Regions from separate parts of the Streptomyces sp. NPDC006372 genome, predicted to be linked through region 1. Evidence: predicted binding sites of a transcription regulator. Region 1 holds the regulator's gene; each other region holds the start of a gene.
What was found. The regulator HrcA, encoded in region 1, represses chaperone genes, less so after heat shock. The targets are predictions, from matches to a motif close to TTNGCACTCNGNNNNNCNGAGTGCNAA.

Region 1 (9,992 bases):
CAAAGGCGTCAGGTGCGCAGCAGCAGCCACTCCTGGAGCTCCACCAAGTTGCCCTCGGGGTCCTTGAGATGGGCCACGCGCATGCGGTCCGTCATCGGTGCGGGGCCGTGGAGGATCCTGGCGCCGCGCAGGGTGATCTCCTCGCAGTAGGCGTTCAGGGCGTCCACGCGCAGGACCACCAGGGAGCGGTGGCCGGCCGCCGCCTCGCCCAGTTCGTCGAGGACGCCGGCCATCATGGACCGGTCCTGCAAGGCGATGCCCGCGGAGCCCGCCGCGGGGCTGAACTTCTCGTACGGGCCGTCCGCCGCGCCCGACTGCGGCTTGAGGCCGAGCACCTCCTCGTAGAAGCGGTAGCAGGCGGCGAAGTCGTCGACGAGCAGTCGTACCTGGGCGAGTTCCACGGTGCCTCCGAGGGTGGTCAGGACCAGCGGCCGGTGCGAGCCAGGAGCACGGCCGCGGCCGCCGTCCCGGCTGTCGAGGTGCGCAGCACACTGCGCCCGAGACGATACGCCTTCGCCCCGGCCCCCTCGAACAGCGCCAACTCCTCCGGCGCCACGCCCCCTTCGGGCCCCACGACCAGCACGATCTCGCCGGTGGACGGCAGTTCGGCCGTCGCGAGCGGCTCGTCCCCGCTCTCGTGGAGCACGGCGGCGAAGTCGGCTCGGGCCAGCAGCGCGGCGACCTGCTTGGTCGTCGCCGCCTCCGCGACCTCGGGAAAGCGCACCCTGCGGGACTGCTTGCCGGCCTCCCGCGCCGTCGCCCGCCACTTGCCCAGCGCCTTCAGCCCCCGGTCGCCCTTCCACTGCGTGATGCAGCGCGCCGCCGCCCACGGCACGATCGTGTCCACGCCGACCTCGGTCATGGTCTCCACGGCCAGTTCCCCGCGGTCGCCCTTGGGCAGGGCCTGGACGACGGTGACCCGGGGCTCCTCCGGCGGCTCCTCGGTCACCGAGTCCAGCCGGACGACCAGCCGGTCCTTGCCCTCGGTGTCGAGCACCACGCAGTCCGCCCAGCGCCCGGCCCCGTCCGTGAGGACGACGTCCTCGCCGGGGCGCAGCCGCTTCACGGAGACGGCGTGCCGCCCCTCCGGACCGTCGAGGACGTAGCGGCCGCCGCCGCCCGCGTCGAAGTGCTCGACCACGAAGACCGGAGCCGTCATCGAACTCCCCCGCCCGCCAACCCCGCCATGGACGAGGCGAGTTCACCGGCCAGGACTTCCACCAGCTGCCCGGCGGGCAGCTCCCGCGCCATCCGGTGTCCCTGCCCGGCCCACAGCGCCATGCCCTGCGCGTCGCCCGCCTTGGCGGCGGCCTTGCGCAGCGGCGAGGTGAGGTGGTGGATCTCGGGGTAGGCGGCGGGCGCGTACGGTCCGTGCTCCCGCAGGAACCGGTTGACGAGGCCGCGCGCCGGGCGCCCGGAGAACGCCCGCGTCAACTCCGTACGGACGAACAGGGGGTTGGTCAGGGCCTGCTTGTGCAGGGCGTTCGCGCCCGACTCGGGCGTCGCGAGGAACGCGGTGCCGAGCTGGGCCGCGCTCGCGCCCGCCGCGAGCACGGCGGCGATCTGGCCGCCGCGCATGATGCCGCCGGCGGCGACGATCGGGATGCTCACGGCCTCCCGGACCTGGGCGACCAGCGACAGCAGGCCGATGCCGGACCCGTCCGTCTCCGGGACGTCGCGGTGCGTGCCCTGGTGACCGCCGGCCTCGACGCCCTGCGCGATGACCGCGTCCGCGCCCGACCGCTCGACGGCCCGGGCCTCGTCGGGGGTGGTGGCGGCGGCCAGGACGAAGGTGCCGACGCGGTGCAGGGCGTCGACGACCTCCCGGCTCGGCGCGCCGAAGTGGAACGACACCACGGGCACGGGGTTGTCGCGCAGCACCGCCAGCTTGGTCTCGTAGCCGTCGTCACGTCCGCTCTCGGGATCGCCGAGTTCGGCCTCGTACCAAGAGGCCTCGCCGGCCAGCTGGTGGGCGTAGACGTCGACGGCGGCGGGGTCGGCGTACTCCGGCTGCGGCATGAAGAGGTTCACGCCGAAGGGCCTGCTCGTGAGGGACCGGAGCTGCTTGATCTCCTCGTACATTCCGTCGGCGGTCTTGTACCCGGCGGCGAGGAATCCCAGCCCGCCCGCCTCGCACACGGCGGCGGCGAGCCGGGGCAGGGAGACTCCGCCGGCCATGGGGGCCTGCACGATCGGGTGGGGGAAGAGATCGGTCAGCGCGGAGGACATGACCGCATGTTGTCACGTCCTCCGAACCAGCCCGAAACCGGCCTGCCGTGTGGCATAGACCAGAGGAAAAGGCCTCACACAGCCCGTCCCCCGACTCGGCTCACCGCCCGTTGAACGCGTCCTTCAGCCGCGAGAACAGCCCTTGCTGCCCAGGCTGGAACTGCCCCGTGGGGCGTTCCTCGCCGCGGAGCTTGGCGAGCTCGCGAAGCAGGCGTTCCTGCTCGGGGTCGAGCTTGGTCGGGGTCTGGACCTCGACGTGGACGATGAGGTCGCCGCGTCCGCCGCCCCGCAGGTGCGTGACGCCCCGGCCGTGCAGCGGGATCGACTGGCCGGACTGGGTGCCCGGGCGGATGTCGACCTCCTCCAGGCCGTCCAGCGTCTCCAGCGGCACCTTCGTGCCGAGGCACGCCGCCGTCATGGGGATCGTCACCGTGCAGTGCAGGTCGTCGCCGCGCCGCTGGAACGTGGAGTGCGGGAGTTCGTGGATCTCGACGTACAGGTCACCCGCCGGACCGCCGCCCGGCCCGACCTCGCCCTCACCGGCGAGCTGGATCCGCGTGCCGTTGTCGACACCGGCCGGGATCTTGACGGTGAGCGTCCGGCGGGAGCGGACCCGGCCGTCACCCGCGCACTCCGGGCACGGAGTGGGGACCACGGTGCCGAAGCCCTGGCACTGGGGGCAGGGGCGGGACGTCATGACCTGGCCGAGGAAGGACCGGGTGACCTGGGACACCTCACCGCGGCCGCGGCACATGTCACACGTCTGGGCCGAGGTGCCCGGCGCCGCGCCCTCACCGCTGCAGGTGTTGCAGACGACCGCCGTGTCGACCTGGATGTCCTTGGTCGTGCCGAAGGCCGCCTCGTCGAGTTCCACCTCGATGCGGATCATCGCGTCCTGGCCGCGGCGGGTGCGCGAGCGCGGACCGCGCTGCGACGCCGTGCCGAAGAACGCGTCCATGATGTCCGAGAAGTTCCCGAAGCCGCCGGCTCCGAAGCCGCCCGCGCCACCGCCGCCGGCCTGGGAGAGCGGGTCGCCGCCGAGGTCGTAGACCTGCTTCTTCTGCGGGTCCGACAACACCTCGTAAGCGGCGTTGATCTCCTTGAACCGCTCCTGGGTCTTCGGATCGGGGTTGACGTCCGGGTGCAGCTCGCGTGCGAGCCGCCGGAAGGCCTTCTTGATCTCTTCCTGCGACGCGTCGCGGCGCACGCCGAGTACGGCGTAGTAGTCCGTGGCCACTACGACTCCGCCAGGATCTGTCCGACGTACCGTGCCACTGCGCGTACCGCTCCCATCGTTCCCGGGTAGTCCATGCGGGTCGGTCCGACCACGCCGAGCTTGGCGACTGCCTCGCCGCCCGAACCGTAGCCGACCGACACGACGGACGTGGAGTTGAGTCCTTCATGGGCGTTCTCATGACCGATACGTACGGTCACGCCCGGATCCTTCGCCTCGCCGAGCAGCTTGAGGAGCACGACCTGCTCCTCCAGCGCCTCCAGCACCGGCCGGATCGTGAGGGGAAAGTCATGCCCGAAGCGAGTGAGATTGGCGGTGCCGCCGATCATCAGCCGCTCCTCGTTCTCTTCGACGAGCGTCTCCAGAAGCGTGGAGAGCACCATCGAGACCGTACCCCGGTCCTCGTGCTCGAACGCCTCCGGGAGATCCTCCACCAAACTCGGCACATCCGCGAAACGGCGGTTCGCCACCCGGCTGTTGAGCCGCGCGCGCAGGTCCGCGAGCGAGGCCTCGCCGAAGGGCGCCGCGCAGTCGACCACGCGCTGCTCGACCCGCCCGGTGTCCGTGATCAGCACGAGCATCAGCCGCGCGGGCGCGAGGGAGAGCAACTCCACGTGCCGCACGGTCGACCGGGTCAGCGACGGGTACTGCACGACCGCGACCTGCCGAGTGAGCTGGGCGAGCAGCCGTACCGTCCGCGCCACGACGTCGTCGAGGTCGACGGCGCCCTCGAGGAAGTTCTGGATCGCGCGCCGCTCGGGCGCGGTCATCGGCTTGACCCCGGCCAGCTTGTCCACGAACAGCCGGTAGCCCTTGTCCGTGGGGATGCGCCCGGCGCTGGTGTGCGGCTGGGCGATGTACCCCTCGTCCTCGAGGGCCGCCATGTCGTTGCGCACGGTGGCCGGGGAGACGCCGAGGCTGTGCCGCTCGGTGAGGGCCTTGGAGCCCACCGGCTCCTCGGTGCCGACGTAGTCCTGGACGATGGCGCGCAGCACCTGAAGCCTGCGTTCACTGAGCATCGCGCACACCTCCAGAAGTCGTCCGCCCGTGGTCCTGCCTGTCGAGCCTGGCACTCTGCGCGTGCGAGTGCCAGCATTCCCCGGCCCAGTGTACGGCGGTGGGGTACACCCCCGGCAAGGCTGGTCGCGCGCTGTCGTGCCCGCGGCGGGTGCCACCGCTAGCGTCGCCGTATGACGGTGACTTGGGAAGACCTCGGATGGGAGCGCGTGGCCGCCGGTGTGGGGCGGTGCCGGCTCCCGGTGTGGGACTGCACGATCGGGCTGGTCGCCGGTGAGGGGGCGGTCCTCATGATCGACGCGGGGTCGAGCCTCGCCGAGGGCGCGAAACTGGGCGCGCAGGCGCGGGCGCTCACCGGTCAGCGTGTGACACATCTCGCGCTGACCCACCCGCACTTCGACCATGTCTTCGGCGCCGCGGCGCTGCCGGACACCGAGGTGTTCGGCGCGGTGGGCGTGGACGCGCTGCTGACACGGGCGCGGGACCGCGAGGAACTGCGTGAGGACGGGGTGCGCCAGGGCCTGGCGGCGCCCGCGGCGCAGGAGGCGGCAGAGCGGCTGGCCCCGCCCGGCCATCTGGTCTCCGGGGAGTGGACGCTCGACCTGGGCGGCGGCCGGCAGGTACTGCTGGCGAACGTCGGCCCGGGGCACACCGCGCACGATCTGGCGGTGCTGGTGCCGGGCGATCCGGAGGTGGTGTTCTGCGGCGACCTGGTCGAGGAGTCGGGCGAGCCTCAGGCGGGTCCGGACGCGGTGCCGTCGCGCTGGCCTGCCGCTCTCGACCGGCTGCTCGCCCTCGGCGGCGAGGACGCGCTGTACGTGCCCGGTCACGGAGCGGTGGTGGACGCGGCGTTCGTCCGGGCCCAGCGGGACGCGCTGGCCGCGCGTTTCGGCGTGTCGCGGTGATCGCGGTACGCCTTCTCCTATCGTCATCCGAATGCGCCAGTACTCCGCCGATCTGACCCCGCCGTGGAAGAAGCCGAAGCCGGTGCCCGAGGTTCCGGCGGAGCCGGGCCTGGTGGTCGAGGAGCCGGGGACCGGGTTCTGCGGCGCGGTGATCCGCTGCGAGGCCGGCACGGTGACGCTGGAGGACCGCTTCGGCAAGCACCGCGTGTTCCCGATGGAGCCGCGCGGGTTCCTGCTGGAGGGCAGGGCGGTGACGCTGGTCCGGCCGTCGCCGGGCGGTCCCGCGCGCCCGGCCCGCACGGCCTCCGGATCGGTCGCCGTCCCCGGCGCCCGCGCACGTGTGGCCCGCGCCGGCCGCATCTACGTCGAGGGGCGGCACGACGCAGAGCTGGTCGAGAAGGTGTGGGGCGACGACCTGCGCATCGAGGGCGTGGTCGTGGAGTACCTGGAGGGTGTCGACGACCTGCCCTCGATCGTCGAGTCCTTCGCCCCCGGCCCGGACGCCCGCCTCGGCGTCCTGGTCGACCACCTGGTCCCGGGCAGCAAGGAGTGGCGCATCGCCGAGTCGGTCACGAGCGACCATGCCCTGGTGGTGGGCCACCCGTACATCGACATCTGGGAGGCGGTGAAGCCGTCGGCCCTGGGGATCACGGAGTGGCCGCGGGTGCCGCGGGGCCAGGACTGGAAGACGGGCGTCTGCCGGGCCCTGGGCTGGCCGGAGAACACGGGCGCGGCCTGGCAGCGGATCCTGTCGGCCGTCCACTCGTACAAGGACCTGGAGCCGGAACTGCTGGGCAGGGTCGAAGAACTGATCGACTTCGTAACGGCCTGACTCAAACTGCGGGCAATCGTGCCGCCAAGGGCGGCACGGGTGGGCGCAGCGGCACCTCGCCGCGCCGAGCTGCGCACCCACACGCCCCGGGCACCAACCCCGAGCACCTCAGTCCACGAGGTCCCGGACAACCCCATCCGCCAGCAACCGCCCGCGCAAGGTCAACACCGCACGCCCCTGCTCATACGGCCCTTCCTGAAGCAACCCCTCCGCCAACGCCCTGCGCGAAGCAGCCACCCCCTCCTCCCGCAGCAGCGACAACGGCACCCCCTCCCGAAGCCGCAACTCCAGCAGAATCCGCTCGACCCGCCGATCCTCCTCCGACAGCACCTCACGCCCGGCCCCCGGCGACCGCCCCGCCGCCAGCGCCCCCGCGTACGCCCCGGGATGCTTCACGTTCCACCACCGCACCCCACCCACGTGGCTGTGCGCCCCGGGCCCGGCCCCCCACCAGTCGGCGCCGCGCCAGTACAGCTCGTTGTGCAGGCACCGCCCCGCCTCCGAGGTCGCCCAGTTCGACACCTCGTACCACTCGAAGCCGGCCGCGGAGAGCATCTCCTCGGCGATCAGGTACCGGTCGGCGTGCACGTCGTCGTCGGTCATCGGCACCTCGCCCCGGCGGATCCGGCGCGCCAGCTGCGTGCCCTCCTCCACGATCAGGGCGTACGCGCTGACATGATCGGGCCCGGCCCCGAGCGCCGCCTCCAGCGAGGCCCGCCAGTCGTCGTCGCTCTCCCCCGGCGTGCCGTAGATCAGGTCCAGGTTCACGTGCTCGAAGCCCGCCGCCCGCGCCTCCGCCACGCAAGCCTCGGGCCGCCCCGGCGTGTGCGTGCGGTCGAGCACCTTCAGCACGTGCTGTCTGGCGCTCTGCATCCCGAACGAGATGCGGTTGAACCCGCCCTCCCGCAGCGCGGCCAGATACGCCGGATCCACCGACTCCGGGTTCGCCTCCGTCGTGACCTCGGCGTCCGGCGCCAGCCCGAACTCGTCGCGGATCGCGCCCAGCATCCGTACCAGGTCACGGGCGTCCAGCAGCGTCGGCGTACCCCCGCCGACGAACACCGTACGCACCGGGCGCGGGTCGTCCCCCAGCACCTTCCGGGCCAGGCGGACCTCCTCGACCAGCGTCTCGGCGTAGTTGTCGCGGGAGGCGAGCACACCGCCGGTGCCGCGCAGCTCGGTCGCCGTGTAGGTGTTGAAGTCGCAGTAGCCGCAGCGGGTCGCGCAGTAGGGAACGTGCAGGTAGAACCCGAGCGGACGGTCGGCGGCCCCGATGAGTGCGGACGCGGGGAGCGCGCCGTCGTCGGGAACGGGCTCGCCGTCGGGGAGTGCGGAAGGCATGCCTTCCATTGTCCAGCACCCGCGCGGTCAGTCCGCCTGGAGCACCAGCAGCGCCAGATCGTCCGCCGGGGGCCGCGCCCCGAACTCGTGCACCAGCCGTTGGATGCGCTCGGCTATCAGCTCCGCGTCCAGCCCGGCGCACCCGGCCAGGGCCGTCGCGAGGCCGTCGCCGTCGTCGAACTGGCGGGAGCCGGAGCGGCGCTCGGTCACGCCGTCGGTGACGCACAGGAGCGTGTCACCGGAGCGCAGCTCGAAGGTCTCGCTGGTGTACGTGGCGTCCTCGACGACGCCCAGGAGGGTCTGCGGCTGCGCGGCGGTGTGGACCTCGCCGCCCGCCCCGAGCAGCAGGGGCAGCGGGTGCCCTGCGGAGGCGACGGTGCAGCGGACCCCGCCGTCGAAGGGGATCAGCTCGCCGTACAGCAGGGACAGGAAGCGCGTCTGGGGGCCGTCGCCGGGCGGGGTCGGCCGGGCGCCGGCCGCCACCAGGGCCCGGGCCGCCGCGTCCGCGGCCTCCGTGGCATCGTCGAGCAGGAGCTGGTTGAGGCGGTCCAGGACGTCGGCGACCCGGTAGCCCTCCCGGGCGAGCAGCCTCAGCCAGGGCCTGGCCAGGCCGATCACGACGGCCGCCTCGGGGCCCTTGCCCTGGACGTCGCCGACGGCGAAGCACCAGCGGCCGTCGCCGGCCGGGAACAGATCGTAGAAGTCGCCGCTGGGCCCGCCCTTGTCGCACGGCTCGTAGACGAGGGCGCTGCGCACCCCGGGGATCTCGGCCACGGCGCCGGGCAGCAGTCCGCGCTGCAGGACGGCGCTGATGGTGGCCTGGCGGGCGTACTGCCGGGCGGCGCCGATGGCGAGCGCGACGCGGCGGCCGAGGTCCTCCACGAGGCCGGTGATCTCGTCGGGGAAGCCTGCCGTACCGGACCTCCCGATGACGAGGGTGCCCAGCGGGCGTCCCCCGGCGACGAGCCGGTACGCCAGCGCCGAGCCCGGTTCGCCGGGCGCGTCACCGAGCGCCTGGCCGGGCCAGGGGTAGTCGACGGGCCCGGACCGTAACGGGTCGGACGCCGGCGGCGGGTCCTTCTCCAGGGTCCGGCGCAGCTCCTCGATGCGGTTCTCGCTGGCGTGCCAGACCCGGGCCAGCCGGGCTCCGCCCGCCGCGGCCCCGCCGTTCCAGCCGCCGCCGGTGGCCTCGTCCTCCAGCCACACCGCGCACCAGTCGGCCAGCCGCGGCACGATCAGCTGACCGGCCAGGGCGGCGACCAGGTCCTCGTCGAGCTGGCCGGCGAGCAGGTCGGAGGCCTCGGCGAGGAAGGAGAGGGCTCCGCGGCCCAGCCAGGCACCGTCCTGGCCGTCCCGGCGACCGTGCCGCTCCTGCCAGTCCTGGTCGTACCAGTCGCGTACGTCCTGCCGGTCGTGGACGCCCTGTCGGTCGTGGAAGTCCTGCCGGTCGGCGACGGCCTCCGCAGTCTCCCCGACCTCACCTGTCTCCCTGCTCTCACCTGTCTCCCTGCCCTCACCCCTCTCTCCGCCCTCCCCCGGCAGCGGCTCCGGAGCCAGGATCTCCGCCACCCGCAGCCCGCGCGCCAGCGCGTGCTCCCCGGCGTACGCCTCGATCTGCTCGTCCGCCTCGCACCCGGCGGCGGGCAGCCGCGCCCACACGGTCTTCCGGCCCGTGCGGTACGTGATGCCCCAGGCCTCGGAGAGCGCACCGACGAGCCGCAGGCCACGCCCGTACTCCGGTGTCTCGTGCGGGGTTTCCGGCTCGCCGCCGCGCGGCGCGCGGGAGGGGTGGTGGTCGGAGACCTCGACGACGAGCGCGGCGGTGTCCTTGTCGTCCCCCTCCAGCCGGCACTCGAACTCGACGTCGGTGCCGGCGTGCACGACGGCGTTGGTGACGAGTTCGCTGACGATGAGCAGGGCGTCGTCAGCGAGGCGTTCGGTGAGGTGCTCGGCGCCGGGCAGGCCGTGCCCGGTCCACTCGGCGAGCGCCGCTCGGACCAGGGCGCGTGCCGAGCCCGGCGCGAGGGAGCTGCCGGGCAGGGCCGCATACGCCCGCGCGCGCTCGGGCGCGGGCGCCCCTGACGGCAGGGCCGTCTCCTCGGTCGAGGACACGGGATCCTCGGCGGACGGTGCGGGATCCTTGGAGACGGACCCCTCTTTCTGGACGGGCACAGGCATTTCCGAAGCGTGTGCAGGCGCCTCTGATGCACGGGAAGCGGTCTCCCGTTGCGCCGGAATGGCCCCCATGGACAGCTCCCCGGGCAGTTCGTACGAATACGCCACAGTCGATGCCGACAGAGTGACAGACTGGCCACGCCCATAAGCGCCGAGTTACCGAAGTGGGCCGCCATGAGTGAGAACAGTGCTACTCCTGTGGTCGAAGACGGGTACGAAGACGGTCAGATTCGTGCATCCGATCTGCGTCCACTGCTCG
Region 2 (9,992 bases), on a different contig from region 1:
GCAGCGGAACCTCCTTGGCGACGAGGTTCATGCCGTCGCGGATGGGGTTGACGAGGGCCACGTCGGCCAGCCGGTACGCGGCCAGCGAGCGGGCGAAGTCGTCCTTGACGTGCAGGACGACCGGTGTCCAGCCCGGTGTCCCGTACTCGGCGTTGATCTCGTCCGCCACCCGCTGCACCTCGGCCGTGTAGTCCCGGTACACCGCGAGGTCCTGCCGCGACGGGTAGGCGAAGGCGACGTGCACCACGCGCTCGCGCCACTCGGCATGGGTCTCCAGGAGCCGCCGGTAGGCGAGCAGGCCGCGGACGATGTTCTTCGACAGCTCGGTGCGGTCGACGCGGACGATGGTGCGGCGGCCCTCGCCGATCTCCCGGCGCAGCGCCACGATCCGCTCCTCGACGTCCTGCCGGTGCGCCCGCTCCCGCAGGAAGTCCGCGTCGGCCCCCAGCCCGTGCACGCCGATCCGCGTGCCCCCGAGCCCGCCCGCGAACCGCTCGGCGCACTCCTCGAACGCGTCCGCCCAGCGCCGCGTGAGGAAGCCCAGCCGGTCCGCGCCCAGCATGCCGCGCAGCACCTGCCCGGCCACGTCGTCCGGCAGCATCCGGAAGTACTCGGGCGGCGCCCACGGCGTGTGCGAGAAGTGGCCGATACGCAGGTCGGGCCGTAGCTCGCGGAGCATGCCCGGGACCAGCGTCAGGTGGTAGTCCTGCACCACGACCGTCGCGCCCCGCGCCGCCTCCTCGGCCAGCGCCTCGGCGAACGCCCGGTTGTACGTCTCGTACGACGCCCACTGCCGCCGGAACTCCGCGTCGAAGACCGGCTCCAGCGGCGTCTGGTACAGCATGTGGTGCACGAACCACAGCACCGAGTTGGCGATGCCGTTGTAGGCGTCGGCGTGCACGTCGGCCGGGATGTCCAGCATCCGCACGCCGTCCTCGCCGACCCCTTGCCGGACCGCCTCGCGGTCACCGTCGGACAGCGCCGAGCACACCCACAGCGCATCCGCGTCCGAGCCGATCGCGGACAGCCCCGAGACCAGCCCGCCGCCGCCGCGCTTGGCGTTCAGCGAACCGTCCTCGCCGACCGTGTAGGAGACCGGGCCGCGGTTGGAGGCCACCAGTACCTGGGCAGCACCGTACGTTGAAGCCATACGCCTCAACCTAGCCCGGCCAGGAAACGCTCAAACGTACGGACCTGCCCCACCCGGCCGAAAACGACCCCGGTCAGGCCGCTCTCCGGGCCTGGTACTCGGCGATCTCCACCATCGGCGGACGCTCCTCGGTGTCCACGGAGTAGGTACGCGGCTCGAAGCCGTCCTCGCCCCGCTCGAACTGGGTCAGGGACGGCCGGACCAGATGCCCGCGGGCCAGCCGCAGCTGGGCCGTGCGGTAGATCGCGGCGGCCATCCGGCCCAGTGCCTGCCCGTCCTGGTGCCGGTGCCTGCGCACCCCGACGTCCACCTGGGCGAGCGAGTCGAGCCCCACCAGGTGCAGGGCGTCGACCAGCATGCCCAGCTCGACGCCGTACCCGACGGGGAACGGCAGCTGCTCCAGCAGCGAGCGGCGGGCCGCGTACTCGCCGCCCAGCGGCTGCACGAACCCGGCCAGCTGCGGCCAGTGCATGTTGAGCAGCGGCCTGGCCATCAGCTCCGTGACCCGGCCGCCCTGCCCGGCGGCGCCCCCCAGGGGGCGGTCGTACATGGCCTTCACCAGGTCGACGTCCGGGTCGGTGAGCAGCGGGCCCACGATCCCGGAGACGAACTCGGACGAGAAGTCCCTCAGGTCGGCGTCGACGAAGCAGACGACGTCCCCGCGGGTGGCGAGCAGCGAGCGCCACAGCACCTCGCCCTTGCCGGGCACGGCGGGCAGGCGTGGGAGTATCGCGTCCCGGTGCACCACCGTCGCGCCCGCGGCGGCGGCCACCTCCGACGTACGGTCGGTCGAGCCCGAGTCCACGACGACGAGCTCGTCGACGAGCGGGACCTGCCGCATCAGGTCGTGGCGGATGGCGGCGGCGATGTCGCCGACCGTCTCCTCCTCGTTGAGCGCGGGCAGCACGACGCTGACCGTCTGGCCCGTGCGCTGCTTGGCGGCCAGCATCTGGTGGAGCGGGCGATCGGCCGCGGACCAGGAACGGGTGCCCAGCCAGCGCTCGACTTCTTCCAGCACCGTGGCGGCTCCTTAAGCGTTTCTCTCGGCGGGACGGGCTGTGAGCCATCTCGCGGTTCGGACGACTATCTCAACTGTCCTGGTCGTCGGTTACAGTCTTGAACAACGCGGGTGACCAACGCATGTCCGGGGTCAACCGCTGTTTACAACCACATACAGCTCATCCAGAGGGGCAGAGGGAAACGGCCCGATGAAGCCCCGGCAACCCTCCAGTCGGTACTCGTAGGTCACTGTCGACCACCTGCGCGAGGCTCCCGGCTCGGGAAGGTGCCAAATCCGTCTCACGGCGAGATGCGTCGTGAGGAAGATGAGGAGAAAGGGCCTCGCCTCACATGGCTGCGCAGACTGTTGCAAGCACCACGAACTCCACCGTCGACCTCGGCCCCGCCGCCGCCCTGAGCTGCCGCGAGTGCGGCCACCGGGTGCCCCTCGGCCCGGTCTTCGCCTGCGAGGAGTGTTTCGGCCCGCTGGAGATCGCCTACGACTTCTCGGCCTACGACACCGAAGAGCTCCGCAAGCGCATCGAGGCGGGCCCCTCGAACATCTGGCGCTACGCCCCGCTGCTGCCGGTCCCGGCCGACGTGGCGGACAAGCCGAACATCAACCCGGGCTGGACCAAGCTCGTCAAGGCCGACAACCTGGCGCGCGAGCTGGGTGTCGACGCCGGCAAGCTCTTCGTCAAGGACGACTCCGGCAACCCGACGCACTCCTTCAAGGACCGCGTCGTCGCCCAGGCCCTGGAGGCCGCCCGCGCCTTCGGCTTCACCACGCTGTCCTGCTCCTCCACCGGCAACCTCGCCGGTGCGGTGGGCGCGGCGGCGGCCCGTGCCGGTTTCCGCTCCTGCGTGTTCATCCCGCACGACCTGGAGCAGGGCAAGGTCGTCATGGCCGCGGTCTACGGCGGCGAGCTCGTCGGCATCGAGGGCAACTACGACGACGTGAACCGCTTCTGCTCCGAGCTGATCGGCGACCCGGCCGGCGAGGGCTGGGGCTTCGTCAACGTCAACCTGCGCCCGTACTACGCGGAGGGGTCAAAGACTCTCGCGTACGAGATCTGCGAGCAGCTCGGCTGGCAGCTCCCGGACCAGCTGGTCGTGCCGATCGCCTCGGGCTCGCAGCTCACGAAGATCGACAAGGGCCTGCAGGAGCTGATCAAGCTCGGGCTGGTCGAGGACAAGCCGTACAAGATCTTCGGTGCCCAGGCCGAGGGGTGCTCGCCGGTGTCGACGGCGTACAAGGCCGGGCACGACGTCGTACGGCCGCAGAAGCCGGACACCATCGCCAAGTCGCTGGCGATCGGGAACCCGGCGGACGGGCCGTACGTGCTGGACATCGCGCGCCGTACGGGCGGGGCGGTGGAGGACGTCAACGACGAGCAGGTCGTGGACGCGATCAAGATCCTCGCGCGGACCGAGGGGATCTTCGCGGAGACGGCCGGGGGGGTGACCGTGGGGGTGGCGAAGAAGCTGCTCGAGAACGGGGTGCTCGACCCGTCGAAGTCGATCGTTGTGCTGAACACCGGGGACGGGCTGAAGACGCTGGACGCGGTGGCGGGCACTGGTCTGACTGCGACCATTCGGCCCAACCTGGACTCGTTCCGGGATGCCGGCCTCGCCTGATCGTTGTTCGCTGCGGGCCGGTGGGGGCTGGTCGCGCAGTTCCTCGCGCCCCTGAGGGCGATACCCAACCGGAGGTTTTGAAGTCATGAGCGTCACCGTTCGCATCCCCACCATCCTGCGTACCTACACCGGCGGTCAGGCCGAGGTGTCCGCCGACGGCGCGACCCTCGGGGAGGTCATCGCCGATCTGGAGAAGAACCACACCGGGATCGCCGCCCGTGTCCTGGACGACCAGGGCAAGCTGCGCCGGTTCGTCAACGTGTACGTGAACGACGACGACGTGCGGTTCGAGCAGGGGCTTGAGACGGCGACGCCGGACGGTGCCGGCGTGTCGATCATCCCGGCCGTCGCCGGTGGCTGAACCGGCCGACCGGCTTGATTGTTACCCGGAGTAACGCCGGTTACCGAGAGTTCATCGAATTGCCCCCTCCGTGAGAGAAGCGGAGGGGGCAATTCTGCGTGATTGAGCGCGGTACAGTTGGGGAACACGGTCCCGATCTCGTGATCGCGAGCCCTGAATTCCTGCCGCGCGCCCGACAAGATGTAGCCAAAGTGTGAGTGTCTTTCGCGGCTTTTGTTCCCTTTGTGTGGCCCGACTTGCCCTGAAGTCACACGAATTCTCCCCACATTCCGGATGCTGCGCGTCCAGAATTCTCGTCCGATTGACCTGTTGCAGACGGCAGTTGGACAGATACATTCAGCCGCGGTCGACGCGTTCCGGCGCACGCCCCCAACCGTGGGGGGTGAGGTCTGACCCGGGTCCGCGAAGTGCGGATCTGTGCAAGGGCCAGTAATAGGGGAGTTAGGCATGGCTCAGGGCACCGTCAAGTGGTTCAACGCGGAGAAGGGGTACGGCTTCATCGCGGTCGACGGTGGTGCGGATGTTTTCGTCCACTACAGCGCCATCCAGATGGACGGCTACCGCACCCTGGAAGAGGGCCAGCGGGTCGAGTTCGAGATCTCGCAGGGCCAGAAGGGTCCGCAGGCCGACATGGTTCGCGTAGCTGCCTGAACGCGCGTTCCACGACCAACCGCAAGCGACCGGTCTTCTCTGAAGGGCCCGCACCCCGAGGGTGCGGGCCCTTCGGCCTGCCCGGGGGGCCGGCCGGACGGTGTTCGCGGGTGGCTGAGCGCCCCGGCCGAACCCCGGGAGGCGCTTGCACTCGCCATGCCCGAGTGCTAATCATTGCGTTAGCACTCTGAAGGTGAGAGTGACAACGTAAGGACCGGGTCGGTGAGGCCCGCAGGCCGGGTGGGGAAGGAACCACCAGGCAAGCGAGCCGTCCGTCGCGGGCGCGGGCGCGGTCCGAAGTAATCACCCCCAGTCCTGGAGGGACCACTTCACATGGCCAAGATCATCGCGTTCGACGAGGAGGCGCGGCGCGGCCTCGAGCGCGGCATGAACCAGCTCGCGGACGCCGTCAAGGTGACGCTCGGCCCCAAGGGCCGCAACGTCGTCCTCGAGAAGAAGTGGGGCGCCCCCACGATCACCAACGATGGTGTCTCCATCGCCAAGGAGATCGAGCTCGAGGACCCGTACGAGAAGATCGGCGCCGAGCTGGTCAAGGAAGTCGCCAAGAAGACGGACGACGTCGCCGGTGACGGTACGACCACCGCGACCGTCCTCGCCCAGGCCCTGGTCAAGGAAGGCCTGCGCAACGTAGCCGCCGGCGCCAACCCGATGGCCCTGAAGCGCGGTATCGAGCGTGCCGTCGAGGCCGTCTCCGCCGCCCTGCTGGAGCAGGCGAAGGACGTCGAGACCAAGGAGCAGATCGCCTCCACGGCCTCCATCTCCGCCGCCGACACCCAGATCGGCGAGCTCATCGCCGAGGCCATGGACAAGGTCGGCAAGGAAGGCGTCATCACCGTCGAGGAGTCCCAGACCTTCGGTCTGGAGCTGGAGCTCACCGAGGGTATGCGCTTCGACAAGGGCTACATCTCGGCGTACTTCGCGACCGACATGGAGCGTATGGAGGCCGTCCTCGACGACCCGTACATCCTGATCGCGAACTCCAAGATCTCGAACGTCAAGGACCTGCTCCCGCTCCTGGAGAAGGTCATGCAGTCGGGCAAGCCGCTGCTGATCATCGCCGAGGACGTCGAGGGCGAGGCCCTGTCGACCCTGGTCGTCAACAAGATCCGTGGCACCTTCAAGTCCGTCGCCGTCAAGGCCCCGGGCTTCGGCGACCGCCGCAAGGCGATGCTCCAGGACATCGGCATCCTCACCGGCGGCGAGGTGATCTCCGAGGAGGTCGGCCTCAAGCTGGAGAACGCCACGCTCGACCTGCTGGGCAAGGCCCGCAAGGTCGTCATCACCAAGGACGAGACCACCATCGTCGATGGTGCCGGCTCCGCCGACCAGGTCGCCGGCCGGGTCAACCAGATCCGCGCCGAGATCGAGAACAGCGACTCGGACTACGACCGCGAGAAGCTGCAGGAGCGCCTGGCGAAGCTCGCCGGCGGTGTCGCGGTCATCAAGGCCGGTGCCGCCACCGAGGTGGAGCTCAAGGAGCGCAAGCACCGCATCGAGGACGCCGTGCGCAACGCCAAGGCGGCCGTCGAGGAGGGCATCGTCGCCGGTGGTGGCGTGGCCCTGCTGCAGGCCTCCCAGGTCTTCGAGAAGCTGGAGCTCGACGGTGACGAGGCGACCGGCGCCAACGCCGTGAAGCTCGCGCTGGAGGCCCCGCTGAAGCAGATCGCCGTCAACGGTGGTCTCGAGGGCGGCGTCGTCGTGGAGAAGGTCCGCAACCTCACCGTCGGCCACGGCCTGAACGCCGCGACCGGTGAGTACGTCGACATGATCGCCGAGGGCATCATCGACCCGGCGAAGGTGACGCGCTCTGCCCTGCAGAACGCCGCCTCCATCGCCGCGCTGTTCCTCACCACCGAGGCCGTCATCGCCGACAAGCCGGAGAAGGCCGCTGCCCCGGCCGGCGGCGGCATGCCGGGCGGTGACATGGACTTCTGATCGACCCCCTGGGGATTCCCCGGGTTGATCAACGGTCTCATCGAGGGCGGCACTCCCTGTTCCGACAGGGAGTGCCGCCCTCGGGCGTGTGCGGGATCACAGCGGGGGCGGGATGCCGTGGGCGGGGCCGGGCTGTTGGAATGTGCGTCCTATGCGTATGCACATACTGCCCGGTACCTTCTGAGGAGTTCCCCACGTGACCGTCCCCGCCACCGCCTCCGCCGCTTCCCGCGCCGCCGAAATCCTGTCCCGGCCCGTGTCGCTGGGCGGCCTGACCGTCCCGAACCGGATCGTGATGGCGCCGATGACGCGCATGTTCTCCCCGGGCGGCATCCCCGGCGAGGACGTGCTGTCGTACTACGCGCGCCGCGCCTCCGCCGGGGTCGGCCTGATCGTCACCGAGGGCACCTACGTCGGCCACGACTCGGCCGGCCAGAGCGACCGCGTACCCCGGTTCCACGGCGAGGAGCAGCTCGCGGGCTGGGCGAAGGTCGCCGAGGCGGTGCACTCCGCGGGCGGCACGATCGTGCCCCAGCTGTGGCACATCGGCATGGTCCGCAACCAGGGCGAGCCGCCCGTCGCCGACGCCCCCGCCGTCGGCCCCTCCGGTCTGCGCATCGGCGCCACGGAGCCCACCGGCAAGGCCATGACCCAAGCCGACCTCGACGCCGTGATCGGCGCGTTCGCCGAGGCCGCGGCCGCCGCCGAGCGCATCGGCTTCGACGGCGTGGAGATCCACGGCGCCCACGGCTACCTGCTCGACCAGTTCCTCTGGGAGGGCACCAACCGCCGCACCGACGCCTACGGCGGCGACCCGGTCGCCCGCACCAAGTTCTCGGCGGAGATCGTCGCGGCCGTCCGCGAGACCGTCTCGCCCGACTTCCCCGTCATCTTCCGCTACTCCCAGTGGAAGCAGGAGGCCTACGACGCCCGTCTCGCCGAGACCCCGGAGGAGCTGGAGGCCATCCTGACCCCGCTGGCCGCCGCCGGTGTCGACGCCTTCCACGCCTCCACCCGGCGCTACTGGGTCCCCGAGTTCGACGACTCCGACCTCAACCTGGCCGGATGGACCAAGAAGCTCACCGGCAAGCCCACCATCACCGTCGGCTCGGTCGGCCTCAACGGCGGCGACTTCCTCAAGTCCTTCCAGGGCCAGGGCGCCGAGGTCGGCGACCTCGACAACCTCCTCGACCGCTTCGAGCGCGACGAGTTCGACATGGTCGCCGTCGGCCGCGCCCTGCTCCAGGACCCGCTGTGGGCCCAGAAGGTGCTCGACGGCCGCTTCGGTGACCTGACGCCGTACGACGCGGCGGCGCTGAAGTCCCTCAGCTGACACCGGAATCGGTGACACCTGGATCTCCTTGCGTCAGTCAAGGACACTGACTGAGCGCCTGTTCACCGGCATGACGTGAGGAGATCCAGATGCCGACGACCGAGTCCCGCCCGCCGACCGGCGGTTCCCCCGAAGCGCCCGCGCCCGTGGTCCGGACGACCGCCGGTGCGGTCCGGGGCCGAAGGGAGGAGGGGCTCGCCGTCTTCCGTGGCATCCCGTTCGCCGCACCGCCGGTGGGCGAGGCCCGCTTCATGGCCCCGCGCCCCGCCCATGCCTGGGACGGCATACGGGACGCCCACGCCTTCGGCCCGCCGCCCCCGCAGGACCTCGGCAGCCTGGGCGGCCCGGGCCTGCTCGACGTCCCCGAGGGCGACGACTGGCTCACGGTCAACGTCTGGACCCCCGAGCCGGACCCGGCCGCCCGGCGCCCAGTGATGGTGTGGATCTACGGCGGCGCCTACAAACTCGGCCACTCCGGCAGCCCCGGCTACGACGCCCGGCACATCGCGGCCGACGGCGATGTCGTGGTCGTGTCCCTCAACTACCGCGTGGGCATGGAGGGGTTCGCGTTCATCGACGGCGCGCCCGCCAACCGCGGACTGCTCGACCAGGTCGCGGCACTGGAGTGGGTGCGCGACAACATCGAGGCGTTCGGCGGTGACCCCGGGCAGGTCACGGTCTTCGGCGAGTCCGCGGGTGCCGGTTCGGTCGCCTCACTGCTCGCCATGCCGCGCGTGGCGGGTCTGTTCCGGCGGGCGATCGCGCAGAGCGTGCCGGGGACGTTCTTCTCGGACGCGCTGGCCCGAGACATCGGCACGTCCCTCGCCGCCGAGGTGGGGCTGCGGCCCACGGTCGCCGACCTCTCGACCATCGCTCCGCGGCAACTGACCGCGGCGGGCGAGGCGTTGGGCCCGAAGATGCCCCAGTACATCGACCGCTGGGGCCAGGCGGCGCCGACGGTCACGTCGTTCTCTCCGGTGGTCGACGGCGAGGTGCTGCCGACCGCGCCGTGGCAGGCGCTGGCGGCCGGTTCGGCGAAGGACGTCGAGCTGCTCGTGGGCCACAACCGCGACGAGTACCGGCTCTTCATCGCCATGGCGGGCCGGCTGGGCCAGATCACGGAGGAACAGGCGACCGCAGCCCTCCGCCTCTTCGCCCCCGACGGTGGACAGGCGTACCGGGCCGCCTTCCCCGAGGCCTCCCCGAGCGAGCTCTACGAACGCGTGCAGACGGACTGGCTGTTCAACATGCCGTCGCTGCACCTGGCCGAGGCACAGCGGGCGGGCGGCGGACAGGCCCACGTCTACGAACTGACCTGGCCGGCCCCCGGGAACGGCGGCGCGCTGGGCGCCTGCCACGGTCTGGACATACCCCTGCTCTTCGGTACGTACGGGGCGGATCTGGGGGCGCTGCTGTTCGCGGGCGTCGAGCCGTCCGACGCGGTGCGGGCGCTGTCGTCCCGCTTCCGCGCGTCCTGGACGGGGTTCGCGAGGTCGGGGGACCCGGGCTGGCCGGCGTACGACGAGGAGCGGCGGCTGGTGCAGGTGCTGGACGCGGAGCCGGAGGTGCGGGCGTACCCGGAGGAGGCGTCACGGCGGCTCTGGGAGGGGTACGACTTCCGCCCGCTGCCGTTGCTGCTGGGATGACCTAAAGGTTGCCCATGGGCTCGATGTCGACCCGCACCGGCGTCCCCCACACCCGCAGCACCTCGTAGTCGGTGAACTCGTGCACCAGCCGGTACGCCATCGCGGCCCGGGGTGCGCGGCGCTGGGCGTTGATGAACATCTCGGCCTCGCGGCGGTCCCGGCGCGGGGTGCCGCACAGTTGCCAGGTCTGGCCGTTCCACAGCTCCGGCAGCCAGCGCTGCTGGGGCTGGGGGCGGTCGCCGCTCACGCCGTAGCGGG
Region 3 (9,992 bases), on a different contig from region 1:
CGCCGAGCCTCGCTTCTTCACGGTGAGGTTGCCGACCTGACGCTCACGCAGCAGGGCCTTCAGCTTCTTGACGTTGAAGGGGAGGTGGTCGGTGATCTCGTAGGCGGTGGCGTACGGGGTCGGGCGCAGGGTGTCGGAGGCGACGTAGGCGATGGTCGCGTCCAGGAGGCCGCCGTCGACCTCGTCGGCGACCTCGGCGACCAGGTGAGCGCGAATGACGGCGCCGTCGGGCTCGTAGAGGTAACGGCCGGGCGGGCGGACGTCCGGGTCGGGCAGGCCCCCGGAGAGCAGGGTGCGCGGGCCCGGCAGCAGGGTGGCCCGGACCGCCCCGGGCTCGGTGCCGAACCACAGCACCGCCTCCTTCACGTCACCGCCGTCGGAGATCCACTCGGCCCCGGCGTCCTCGGGTACCGCCTCGTGCGGGACGCCGGGGGCGATCTTCAGCGCGGCGGCACGGGGAGCGCGGCGGGCGGCGGACACCGCCCAGGACAGGGGCGGCGAGTAGGCCTCCGGGTCGAAGATCCGGCCGCGTCCGCCGCGCCTGGCGGGGTCGACGAACACGGCGTCGTACCCGGCCGTGTCCACCTCCGTGACATCGGCCTCCCGCACCTCGATCAGGCCGGCCAGCCCCAGCGCGTCGGCGTTCGCCCGCGCCGCCGCGGCCGTCAGCGGGTCCCGGTCCACGGCCAGCACCCGGATCCCGGCCCGGGCCAGCGCGATCGCGTCGCCCCCGATGCCGCAGCACAGGTCGGCGACCGAGGTCACGCCCAGCTCCGCGAACCGCCGCGCCCGGTAGGCCGCCACGCTCGCCCGGGTCGACTGCTCCACCCCGTTCGGCGTGAAGAACATCCGCGCCGCGTCCTCGGCCCCGAACTTCACCACCGCACGCTGCCGCAACCGCGCCTGGCCCAGCGCCGCCGACACCAGCTCGGCGGGGTGCTCCCGCCGCAACCGGGTCGCGACGGCCAGTTCCCGGGCCGGGTCGGTGTCCCGCACCTCCTCGAGGAGGGCACGGCCTTCGGGGGTGAGGAGGAGGGCGAGGTCGTTCACCGGATCATTGTCGGCCACGGCGTCGTGCGGGCGGTGTGTGGGCCAGTCGGTGGATGGTGGGCCGCCGGTCGCGGTGTCGGGGCCGCTCCGAGCCGGCCGGCTGCGAGGATCCGGCACCATGCGAGCAGTCGTACAAAATGACAAAAGGCGGGCATCGGGCGGTGTGCGGATCGGTCTCATCGTGCTCGCCCTCGCCGCCATCGCCTCGGGCTGCACGCAGGACGCGGACGAGCGGATCACTCCGGCCGGCGGCCAGCAGCCCCTCGACGCCCCCGCTGCCCAGGCGCTCGACTCCTACGCCTCCAGGCTGCGCGCCGCGTACGCCGTCCGGGTCGCCGCCGCACGACGCTGGGGCCTCAAGAAGGTCCCGCTGAGCGCCCCGCCGGCCCCCGCGAAGAAGCCGAGGATCAAAACCCGCAAGGGCTTCGAGGTGACAGGCCACCGGAGGCTGAACCTCCCGCCCGTCTTCACCACGATCCCCACCCGGGACAAGGTCGTCTTCCTCACCATCGACGACGGCGTGGACAAGGACCCGGCGTTCCTGAGCATGATGAACGACCTGAAGATCCCGTACAGCGCCTTCCTCAGCGGCCTGCTGGTCAAGGACGACTACCGCTACTTCAAGAAGATGCAGGACCGGGGGGTGGCCCTGAACAACCACACCGTCCGCCACCGCTACCTGCCGGGCCTGACGTACCGCGGGCAGCGGCGCGAGATCTGCAGCATGCAGCGGTACCTCGAACTGCGCTACGGCACCCGCCCCACCCTCTTCCGCCCGCCCTACGGCAACTACGACAGGGCGACCCTGCGCGCGGCCAAGTCCTGCGGCATCCAGTACGTGCCCCTGTGGGCCGAGGAGGTGTTCGTCGACCACTGGGAGTACCGCGAGGGGGACGGGAAACTGCGCCCGGGCGACATCGTCCTCACCCACTTCCGGGGGCGCGGGCAGTGGAAGGGCAGCATGCCGGACATGATCCGCCGCTTCCTGGACAGGGTCACGGCCGACGGGTACGCGGTGGGGCGGCTGGAGGACTACCTGTGAGGCCGCGGGCGGGGTGGCCGGAGGACCGCCTCCAGGAGGATCGCCTGGCCGACGCGCCGTTCGCAATTAGCAGTCCGCTTGACCGAGTGCTAATCACGGTCATAGTCTCGGCTCTGGCACTCCCCACTGGAGAGTGCCAACACAGCGACGGGCAGGTCCGGCACCCGCGACGACGGATCCACCTGGTCGCCACCTCAGACAGTTAACCCCGTGAGATCTCCGAAGGGGGAGGTCGGATCGTGACGACCACCAGCTCCAAGGTTGCCATCAAGCCGCTCGAGGACCGCATCGTGGTCCAGCCGCTCGACGCCGAGCAGACCACCGCCTCTGGCCTGGTCATCCCGGACACCGCCAAGGAGAAGCCCCAGGAGGGCGTCGTCCTGGCCGTGGGCCCGGGCCGCTTCGAGGACGGCAACCGTCTTCCGCTCGACGTCTCCGTCGGCGACGTCGTGCTCTACAGCAAGTACGGCGGCACCGAGGTGAAGTACAACGGCGAGGAGTACCTCGTCCTCTCGGCCCGCGACGTGCTCGCGATCGTCGAGAAGTAATTCACCCCAAGCACATTGCTTTGAGCTGCGCCCCTGGCCCCCGCGATCGATAAGAAGCCGGGCGCCCGGGGCGCAGTGCCGTATATCCCAGATTCCGGAAGAGGGCTCACGCTCCCATGGCGAAGATCCTGAAGTTCGACGAGGACGCCCGTCGCGCCCTCGAGCGCGGCGTCAACAAGCTTGCCGACACGGTCAAGGTGACGATCGGCCCCAAGGGCCGCAACGTCGTCATCGACAAGAAGTTCGGCGCCCCCACCATCACCAACGACGGTGTGACCATCGCCCGTGAGGTCGAGGTCGAGGACCCGTACGAGAACCTCGGTGCCCAGCTGGTCAAGGAGGTGGCGACCAAGACCAACGACATCGCGGGTGACGGTACGACCACCGCGACCGTGCTCGCCCAGGCGCTCGTGCGCGAGGGCCTGAAGAACGTCGCCGCCGGTGCCTCCCCGGCCGCCCTGAAGAAGGGCATCGACGCCGCCGTCGCCGCCGTCTCCGAGGACCTGCTCGCGTCGGCCCGCCCGATCGACGAGAAGTCCGACATCGCCGCCGTCGCCGCGCTGTCCGCCCAGGACCAGCAGGTCGGCGAGCTCATCGCCGAGGCGATGGACAAGGTCGGCAAGGACGGTGTCATCACCGTCGAGGAGTCCAACACCTTCGGTCTGGAGCTGGACTTCACCGAGGGCATGGCCTTCGACAAGGGCTACCTGTCGCCGTACTTCGTGACGGACCAGGAGCGCATGGAAGCCGTCCTGGACGACCCGTACATCCTCATCACGCAGGGCAAGATCTCCGCCATCGCGGACCTGCTGCCGCTGCTGGAGAAGGTCATCCAGGCCAACGCCTCCAAGCCGCTGCTGATCATCGCCGAGGACGTCGAGGGCGAGGCCCTGTCCACCCTCGTCGTGAACAAGATCCGCGGCACCTTCAACGCCGTCGCGGTGAAGGCCCCCGGCTTCGGCGACCGCCGCAAGGCGATGCTGCAGGACCTCGCCGTCCTCACCGGCGCCACGGTCGTCTCCGAGGAGGTCGGCCTCAAGCTCGACCAGGTCGGTCTGGACGTCCTCGGCTCCGCCCGCCGCGTCACCGTCACCAAGGACGACACCACGGTCGTCGACGGCGCCGGCAACAAGGACGACGTGCAGGGCCGCGTCGCCCAGATCAAGGCCGAGATCGAGTCCACCGACTCCGACTGGGACCGCGAGAAGCTCCAGGAGCGCCTCGCGAAGCTGGCCGGCGGCGTGTGCGTCATCCGTGTGGGTGCCGCCACCGAGGTCGAGCTCAAGGAGCGCAAGCACCGTCTGGAGGACGCCATCTCCGCGACCCGCGCTGCGGTCGAGGAGGGCATCGTCTCCGGTGGTGGCTCCGCGCTCGTCCACGCCGTGAAGGTCCTCGAGGGCAACCTCGGCAAGACCGGCGACGAGGCCACGGGTGTCGCGGTCGTCCGCCGCGCCGCCGTCGAGCCGCTGCGCTGGATCGCCGAGAACGCCGGCCTGGAGGGCTACGTCATCACCTCCAAGGTCGCCGAGCTCGACAAGGGCCAGGGCTTCAACGCGGCCACCGGCGAGTACGGCGACCTGGTCAAGGCCGGCGTCATCGACCCGGTCAAGGTCACCCGCTCCGCCCTGGAGAACGCCGCCTCCATCGCCTCCCTCCTCCTCACGACCGAGACCCTGGTCGTCGAGAAGAAGGAAGAGGAGGAGCCGGCCGCCGCGGGCCACGGCCACGGCCACGCCCACTGACGACCAAGGTCGCCAGAGCCTGAGCGAGGGCCCGGCACCCCGGAAACGGGGTGCCGGGCCCTCGCCGTTCAAAGCCCGTTCGGCGCAACGCGCAGGTCGACGGCTGACGGGCGTCAGGAGGCGAATCCGCGGGCAGGCACTACGGCGGCCTCGTCAGCCGTCCCGGCCTCGTCAGCCGTCCCGGCCTCGTCAGCCGTTCCGGCCTCGTCAGCCGTCCGGACGCAAGTGGAACCGGACCGGCTCCGCCAACACCCCTCGTGCTCCTTCAGCGTCCCCCAGCCGCGCGGCGAGCGTGGCCTCCGCGAGCCGCACGGGCAGTGCCTCCGCGAACTTCAGGCCTCGCACGGCGTGCCGGTCCACGTCCGGCAGTGTCAGGCCCGTGGCGGCGTCCGCCACCGCCGTCCGCCACGACTGCGGCGTGACGTCGTCGCGCAGCCGGATGAAGCGGTCGTCGAGGAGCCGGTGACGCAGGGCGACCGAGGGAAGTGACGCGGCCAGGGTCGCGTTCGCCCGGTGTCCGGCCCAGGTCCACCAGCGCACGTCGCCGTCGCCCCGGCGGGTGATGACCGTGCCGGCCGGGTGCACCACGTCCAGGTACTTCTCCCGGGCCGCCGCGAGCCTCGCCTGCGCCCTGCGGGTCAGGGACACGGGCGGGTCCCCGCCGAGCAGCACGTCATGTGCGGCACGGGCCAGGGTGAAGGACCGGACGCGCTGCGCCCCGAAGCCGCTCCATCTGGCGCGTCCGCCCTCGTCCACCGGTTCCACGAAGCAGCGCCTGCGCCGCCAGTCGATGTACGTCACCAGCCAGCTGCGGCCCGCCAGCAGCAGCTTGCGCGGGCCGTCGGTCTCCTCAGTGAGCAGGTCCGGGTCGGTGCGGCCGATCTCGGTCCGTCCGCTGAGCACGGTGAACTCGGGCGGCGCGGTGAACGAGGCCGTCAGGTTCATGAAGTGCCGCTGGCCGAAACGGCGTTCGGCCTCCGGCCCGATGAACAGGGTGCCCGAATCGCGCTCCAGATAGCCCTGTTCCACCAGGTGCCGTACGACGGGTTCGGCGGCGGTGCCGAACACACCGAGGCCACCCCACCATTCCCGCCACAGGTTTTCCCCGATCCGGTGCTCCTGTAGGCACAGGGCGAGCAGCTGCTGGGCCACGAGGTGGCGCGGTTCGGGAGGCGGTGTCACCGGCTCCACCCAGCCGCGCGACCAGGCCAGCAGCAGGGCGGCGGAGGCCAGGAAGCCCTCGTCGTCCAGGGCGAGGAAGAGGCAGTTGCGCCGGGTGCCGGGGCGGCGTCCGGTGCGGCCGAGGCGTTGCAGGAACGAGGCGACCGTCGCCGGGGCGTCGAGCTGGATCACCCGGTCCAGGTCGCCGACGTCGATGCCGAGTTCGAGGGTGCTGGTGGAGACGATGACGCAGTCCCGGGCCTCGGCGAACGCCTCCTCCGCACGGCGCCGTTCGTCGGTGGAGAGGGAGGCGTGCGAGAGGAAGGTGGTCACGCCGCGCAGCCGGAGCTGCTCGCCCAACTCCTCGACGGTGCGCCGGCTCTCGCAGAAGACGAGGCGCTTCTCACCTCTGTGCAGAGCTGAGATGACGGTGGCGGCATTGGGGACGGAGCCGACGTAGTCCAGCTCCACGTCGCCCGGGGGCGGAGGCGAGGGCGCGACCCGGACGCCGGTGTCCGGCAGGGTCACTCCCGGAGCGACGACCCGTCCCGGCCTCCGTCCCAGGCCCGACCCCTGCAACCAGTCCAGCAGCTCACGCGGATTGCCCACGGTGGCCGACAGGCCGATGCGCTGTACCGGCCGCCCGAGGACGTGCTGGAGGCGTTCCAGCACGGCGAGCAGGTGCCACCCACGGTCGTCACCGGCGAACGCGTGCACCTCGTCGACGACCACGCTGTGCAGCCCGGAGAAGAAGACCCGGTGGTCCACGTGGGTGCTCACCAGCATCGCCTCCAGTGATTCGGGCGTGGTGAGCAGTACGTCGGGGCGGTTCGCCAGGATGCGGCGGCGCCGGGTGGAGGCGATGTCGCCGTGCCACAGCTCGGCGGTGCGCCCCACCCATCCGCTGTAGGTCTCGATACGCGGGTGCAGGTTGTTGAGAAGGGCCTTCAGCGGTGTGACGTACAGGATGCCGGTGCCCTTCCAGCCTTGCCGTTGCGCGCGGGTGAGCAGGGGGAACACGGCGGCTTCGGTCTTCCCGCCGGCGGTCGGTGCCAGCAGGACGGCGTCCTGCCCGGCGAGCACCGGTTCGATCGACTCCTGCTGCAACGGCCGCAGCGAGCGCCAGCCGAGGGAGTTGACGATGTGATGGGTGAGGATCGGGTCGAGCAGGTCCAGGGCGTCGCCGCTCACGGCAGCTCCAGCTCCACGTCGCCCGCACGCGCGGCCGCGTTGCGCTCCACCTCGTCGAGTTCCGCGCTGTTGACCGTGAGCGTGTAATGCCGCCGTGGGTCGAATTCGTCGAAGGCGTCGAGCCGGTCGAGGACATCGGCCACCAGCTTGCGCAGATAGAGCCGGGGCGCGATGCCCGCCTTGCCGCCCAGCGAACCGGTCACCGCCCGTGCCAGCTCGCCGAGGTAGGCGTCGTCCGCGCGCGAGGCGACGCGCTCGGGATGTCTGGCCGTCACCGTGTACACCTCCCGCACCTTGCGGCCCAGTTCGCCGAGGGACGCGAGATCGAAGCCGGTCAGCCGGAGCTGTACGGCGCGTGGGGAGTCGAAGCGCGGGTCGGTGGTGAAGTCGGTCGCCAGCCGCTGCGCGAGCGGTGCGAGACGCTGTACGCCCTGCTGCCCGTCGTAGAAGGCGGGGGTGCCGGTGATGACGAGGAAGAGTCCGGGGAACCGGCCCGCGTCGATCTCGTCGAGGAACTGGCGCAGCGCGTTGAGCGACTTCTCCCGTACATCGCCGCGCACGCGCTGCAGGGTCTCCACCTCGTCGAGCACGAGCAGAAGTCCGGGGTGACCGCAGTCCCGCAGCACGGTCAGCAGTCCCTGGAGGAAGCCGAGGGCACCGAAGTGGTCCAGGTCGCCGCGCACCCCGGCCGCGCGCTTGGCCGCGGCCGCGACGGACTTCTGCCCGCCGAGCCACGCGATCAGAGCCTCGGCACGTGCCCCGTCCCCGGCCGCCACGGCGTCGCGGTAGCCGCGCAGCGCGGCGGAGAAGGCGGGGGTCGTACGGGCGACGTCGGCGAGTCTGCGCTCCAGCAGCTCGTCCACGGCGCGGCCGAGCCCGGTCTCGTCGTTCTCCTCGGCCGCCCCGGCGTCGAGGACCTCCTCCTCCAGCGCGTAGAACCACGAGTCGACGACGGCGCGCAGCGCGGACGGCGGGTGGGTGGCGGTGGTGAGGCGCTCGGTGAGCCGCCGGTAGACGGTCTCCAGGCGATGCAGGGGTGTCTCCGTCTCGGAGATCTGCACCTCGCTGACGGCCAGGCCGCGGCGTTTGGCCCGCTCGGCGAGCCAGCGGGCGAAGAACGTCTTGCCGGACCCGTACTCCCCGCGCAGTGCGTGGAAGGCGGAGCCGCCGCGGGCGACGGTGGCCAGGTCGTCGTCGAGGGCCTCGGCGAAGCGGTCGAGCCCGACGGCGAACAGCCCGAGCCCTTGGTGCGGCACGGTGCCGCGACGCAGCGCGTCGACGACGTCTCGGGCGCGTGCGGCGCTGACGCCGGGCCGCCCGTCGGGCGTGTCCGCCTGCATGCTGCTCATGAAGTGGTGCCTCCGGTGAACTGCTGCCGCAGCAACTCCCTGTCCAGGTGGACGGTGCGGCCCGACTCCAGCAGTTGGAGTACGGGGTAGCCGTCGATGTTCAGAAGCCGCTCCAGCACGGTGACGAACCGCTCGGGGTTGCGCTGCGACTTGCCCGTCGCGGTCTGTGCCGCTGCCGCGACGGCGGCCGGGGAGAGCTTGCCGCCGGCGGCCACCAGCGCGTCGAGGGCGGCGGCCACGGCGGTGTCGGAGGGCGGCAGTCGCACGAACTCGCGCTGCGACCGGTACGCCGCGCTGCGCACCGTCTCTTCGCCGAGGGTGCCCTGGCCGGGTTGCGGGAAGAGGCTCTCCTCCTGAGGGGCGGTCTGTTTGCGTCCGCGCCCCTGCGCCCTCGGTTCGGATGCGGACTCGGCGACCGGTTCCGTGCCGCCCCGCCACCAGTCGGGCACCGTGTCCTCGGCCGGAAGTGCCGTCCACCCGGTGGGGATAGGGCTGTCGGACGGGACGAAGGCGAGCACGGGCACGGTGACCTCGGCCAGGGACGCGCCGCCGTGGTAACCGGCCTGGCGGGCGGTGTAGCGCAGGTCGTCGCGCCACGCCGCCGTGATCCGCCCGTCGGCCGCCCGCACTCGGGGCCCGGCCAGGTGGACCTCGCCGGGCCCGGCGTCCCCGGTGCGCCAGCGGGCTCCTTGCACGCCGTCGGCGGGGGTGGGGCCCGCGTCCCGGGGCCCGCGGTCCAGCACGTGTCCGTGGTCGGAGACGAGCAGGACGGGCCGTCCGCTGCCGCGGGCCGCGTCGAGGAGGTCGGTCAGTTTGGCGACGTCCGCGGTGCGCCATCGGGCCCGTCCGTTCTCCCGTCCGTCGGCGAGGGCGTCGTCGATGGTGTTCACGACCACCCCGACGATCCGCTCCTCGTGGGCGAGCTCCTCCAGGAGCGCGGGCGCGAGCCGGTGACCGGCCGTCCCCTCGTACCCGCCCTTGTGGAAGAGCACGGCGCTGCGCCTGCGCTTCTTCCAGAAGGCGGTGAAACCGGCGCGTTCCACGTCCTGCCCGCCGTCGGAGGCGGTGCCGCAGAGCAGGGATGCGCGGCTGACGCGCGTCACGGTGGGCAGCATGGCTACGGCGGCCGGCCGGCCGGGCCGGCGTCCGGCGTCCCTGGCCGGGCAGATCTCCGTCCAGGCGCGCGGGTCCAGCCCCGCCGCGAGGTTCACGGCCACGTCGGCGCTCATCCCGTCGAGGACGAGGACCAGGGGCCGTCCGCCGTCTCGGGCGAGGGGCGCGGCGACCTCCGCGAGCACGTCCTCGATCAGCAGGGCCCCGTTCGGCGCCTGCTGGGAGGCGGCCTCGGTCCAGGTGGCCAGGATCTGCGCGAACTGTTCGTCGAGTTGCCGCCGCCGTTCTCGTACCCGGCTGATGAGCCGGTGGTACGCCTCCCCGAGCACCCCGTCCCGGGAGGCGTCGCCTTCCGCCAGGATGCCGGTGGCCAGGTCGACCCGGCCGGTGGACCGCAGGTGCTCCCGTACGGCCTGCCCCACCGAGGAGACGGCGGGTTCCGGGGCGTCGAGCCACCGCACCAGGCGTACGGCGGTCCGCGCGCGTTCGGTGGACTCGCCGTACAGCGTGGCGAGCTGGTGGTCGGCGAGCCGGCGCAGCGCGTTCTGCGCGGCCCCCGGACGTCCGTCGAGGGTGGCGGCGAGGGCGCGCAGCCGGGTCCGGTACCCGGAGGGCAGGAGCCGGTCCTCGGTGAGGAGCGGAGTCAGCCGTGCGGTGCCGGCGAGCTGGTCGGCCCGCTCCAGTACGGCGACGACGCGGGCGCGGGCGTCCGCCCCGGCGGGGCCGCCAGCCTCCGCCTGGGCGATCCACCGGGTGAGCACACCGGTGGCGGCGGCGGCGAAGGGCGTGAGCGCGT

Region 2: the regulator HrcA is predicted to act here: its motif matches at 4,944-4,970, upstream of groL (chaperonin GroEL).
Region 3: the regulator HrcA is predicted to act here: its motif matches at 2,159-2,185, upstream of groES (co-chaperone GroES).

What each region holds. Positions count from the first base shown of each region.
Region 1 covers NZ_JBEXQJ010000001.1:538,266-548,257, forward strand. Annotated here, with positions in the region: gene ABZ016_RS02435 (VOC family protein) at 9-401, opposite strand; gene ABZ016_RS02440 (16S rRNA (uracil(1498)-N(3))-methyltransferase) at 419-1,159, opposite strand; gene ABZ016_RS02445 (nitronate monooxygenase) at 1,156-2,229, opposite strand; gene dnaJ (molecular chaperone DnaJ) at 2,330-3,466, opposite strand; gene hrcA (heat-inducible transcriptional repressor HrcA) at 3,466-4,482, opposite strand; gene ABZ016_RS02460 (MBL fold metallo-hydrolase) at 4,654-5,385, shown strand; gene ABZ016_RS02465 (DUF3097 domain-containing protein) at 5,417-6,217, shown strand; gene hemW (radical SAM family heme chaperone HemW) at 6,326-7,558, opposite strand; gene ABZ016_RS02475 (SpoIIE family protein phosphatase) at 7,586-9,736, opposite strand; gene ABZ016_RS02480 (HAMP domain-containing protein) at 9,908-9,992, shown strand, end outside.
Region 2 covers NZ_JBEXQJ010000041.1:37,278-47,269, reverse strand. Annotated here, with positions in the region: gene ABZ016_RS37305 (trehalose-6-phosphate synthase) at 1-1,150, opposite strand, end outside; gene ABZ016_RS37300 (glucosyl-3-phosphoglycerate synthase) at 1,224-2,168, opposite strand; SAM riboswitch class I at 2,326-2,482, shown strand; gene thrC (threonine synthase) at 2,501-3,787, shown strand; gene ABZ016_RS37290 (ubiquitin-like small modifier protein 1) at 3,873-4,148, shown strand; gene ABZ016_RS37285 (cold-shock protein) at 4,596-4,799, shown strand; gene groL (chaperonin GroEL) at 5,133-6,755, shown strand; gene ABZ016_RS37275 (NADH:flavin oxidoreductase) at 6,952-8,088, shown strand; gene ABZ016_RS37270 (carboxylesterase family protein) at 8,178-9,734, shown strand; gene ABZ016_RS37265 (hypothetical protein) at 9,736-9,992, opposite strand, start outside.
Region 3 covers NZ_JBEXQJ010000002.1:210,749-220,740, reverse strand. Annotated here, with positions in the region: gene ABZ016_RS05390 (methyltransferase domain-containing protein) at 1-1,050, opposite strand, end outside; gene ABZ016_RS05385 (polysaccharide deacetylase family protein) at 1,214-2,092, shown strand; gene groES (co-chaperone GroES) at 2,332-2,640, shown strand; gene groL (chaperonin GroEL) at 2,757-4,382, shown strand; gene ABZ016_RS05370 (DEAD/DEAH box helicase) at 4,590-6,734, opposite strand; gene brxD (BREX system ATP-binding protein BrxD) at 6,731-8,083, opposite strand; gene pglZ (BREX-2 system phosphatase PglZ) at 8,080-9,992, opposite strand, start outside.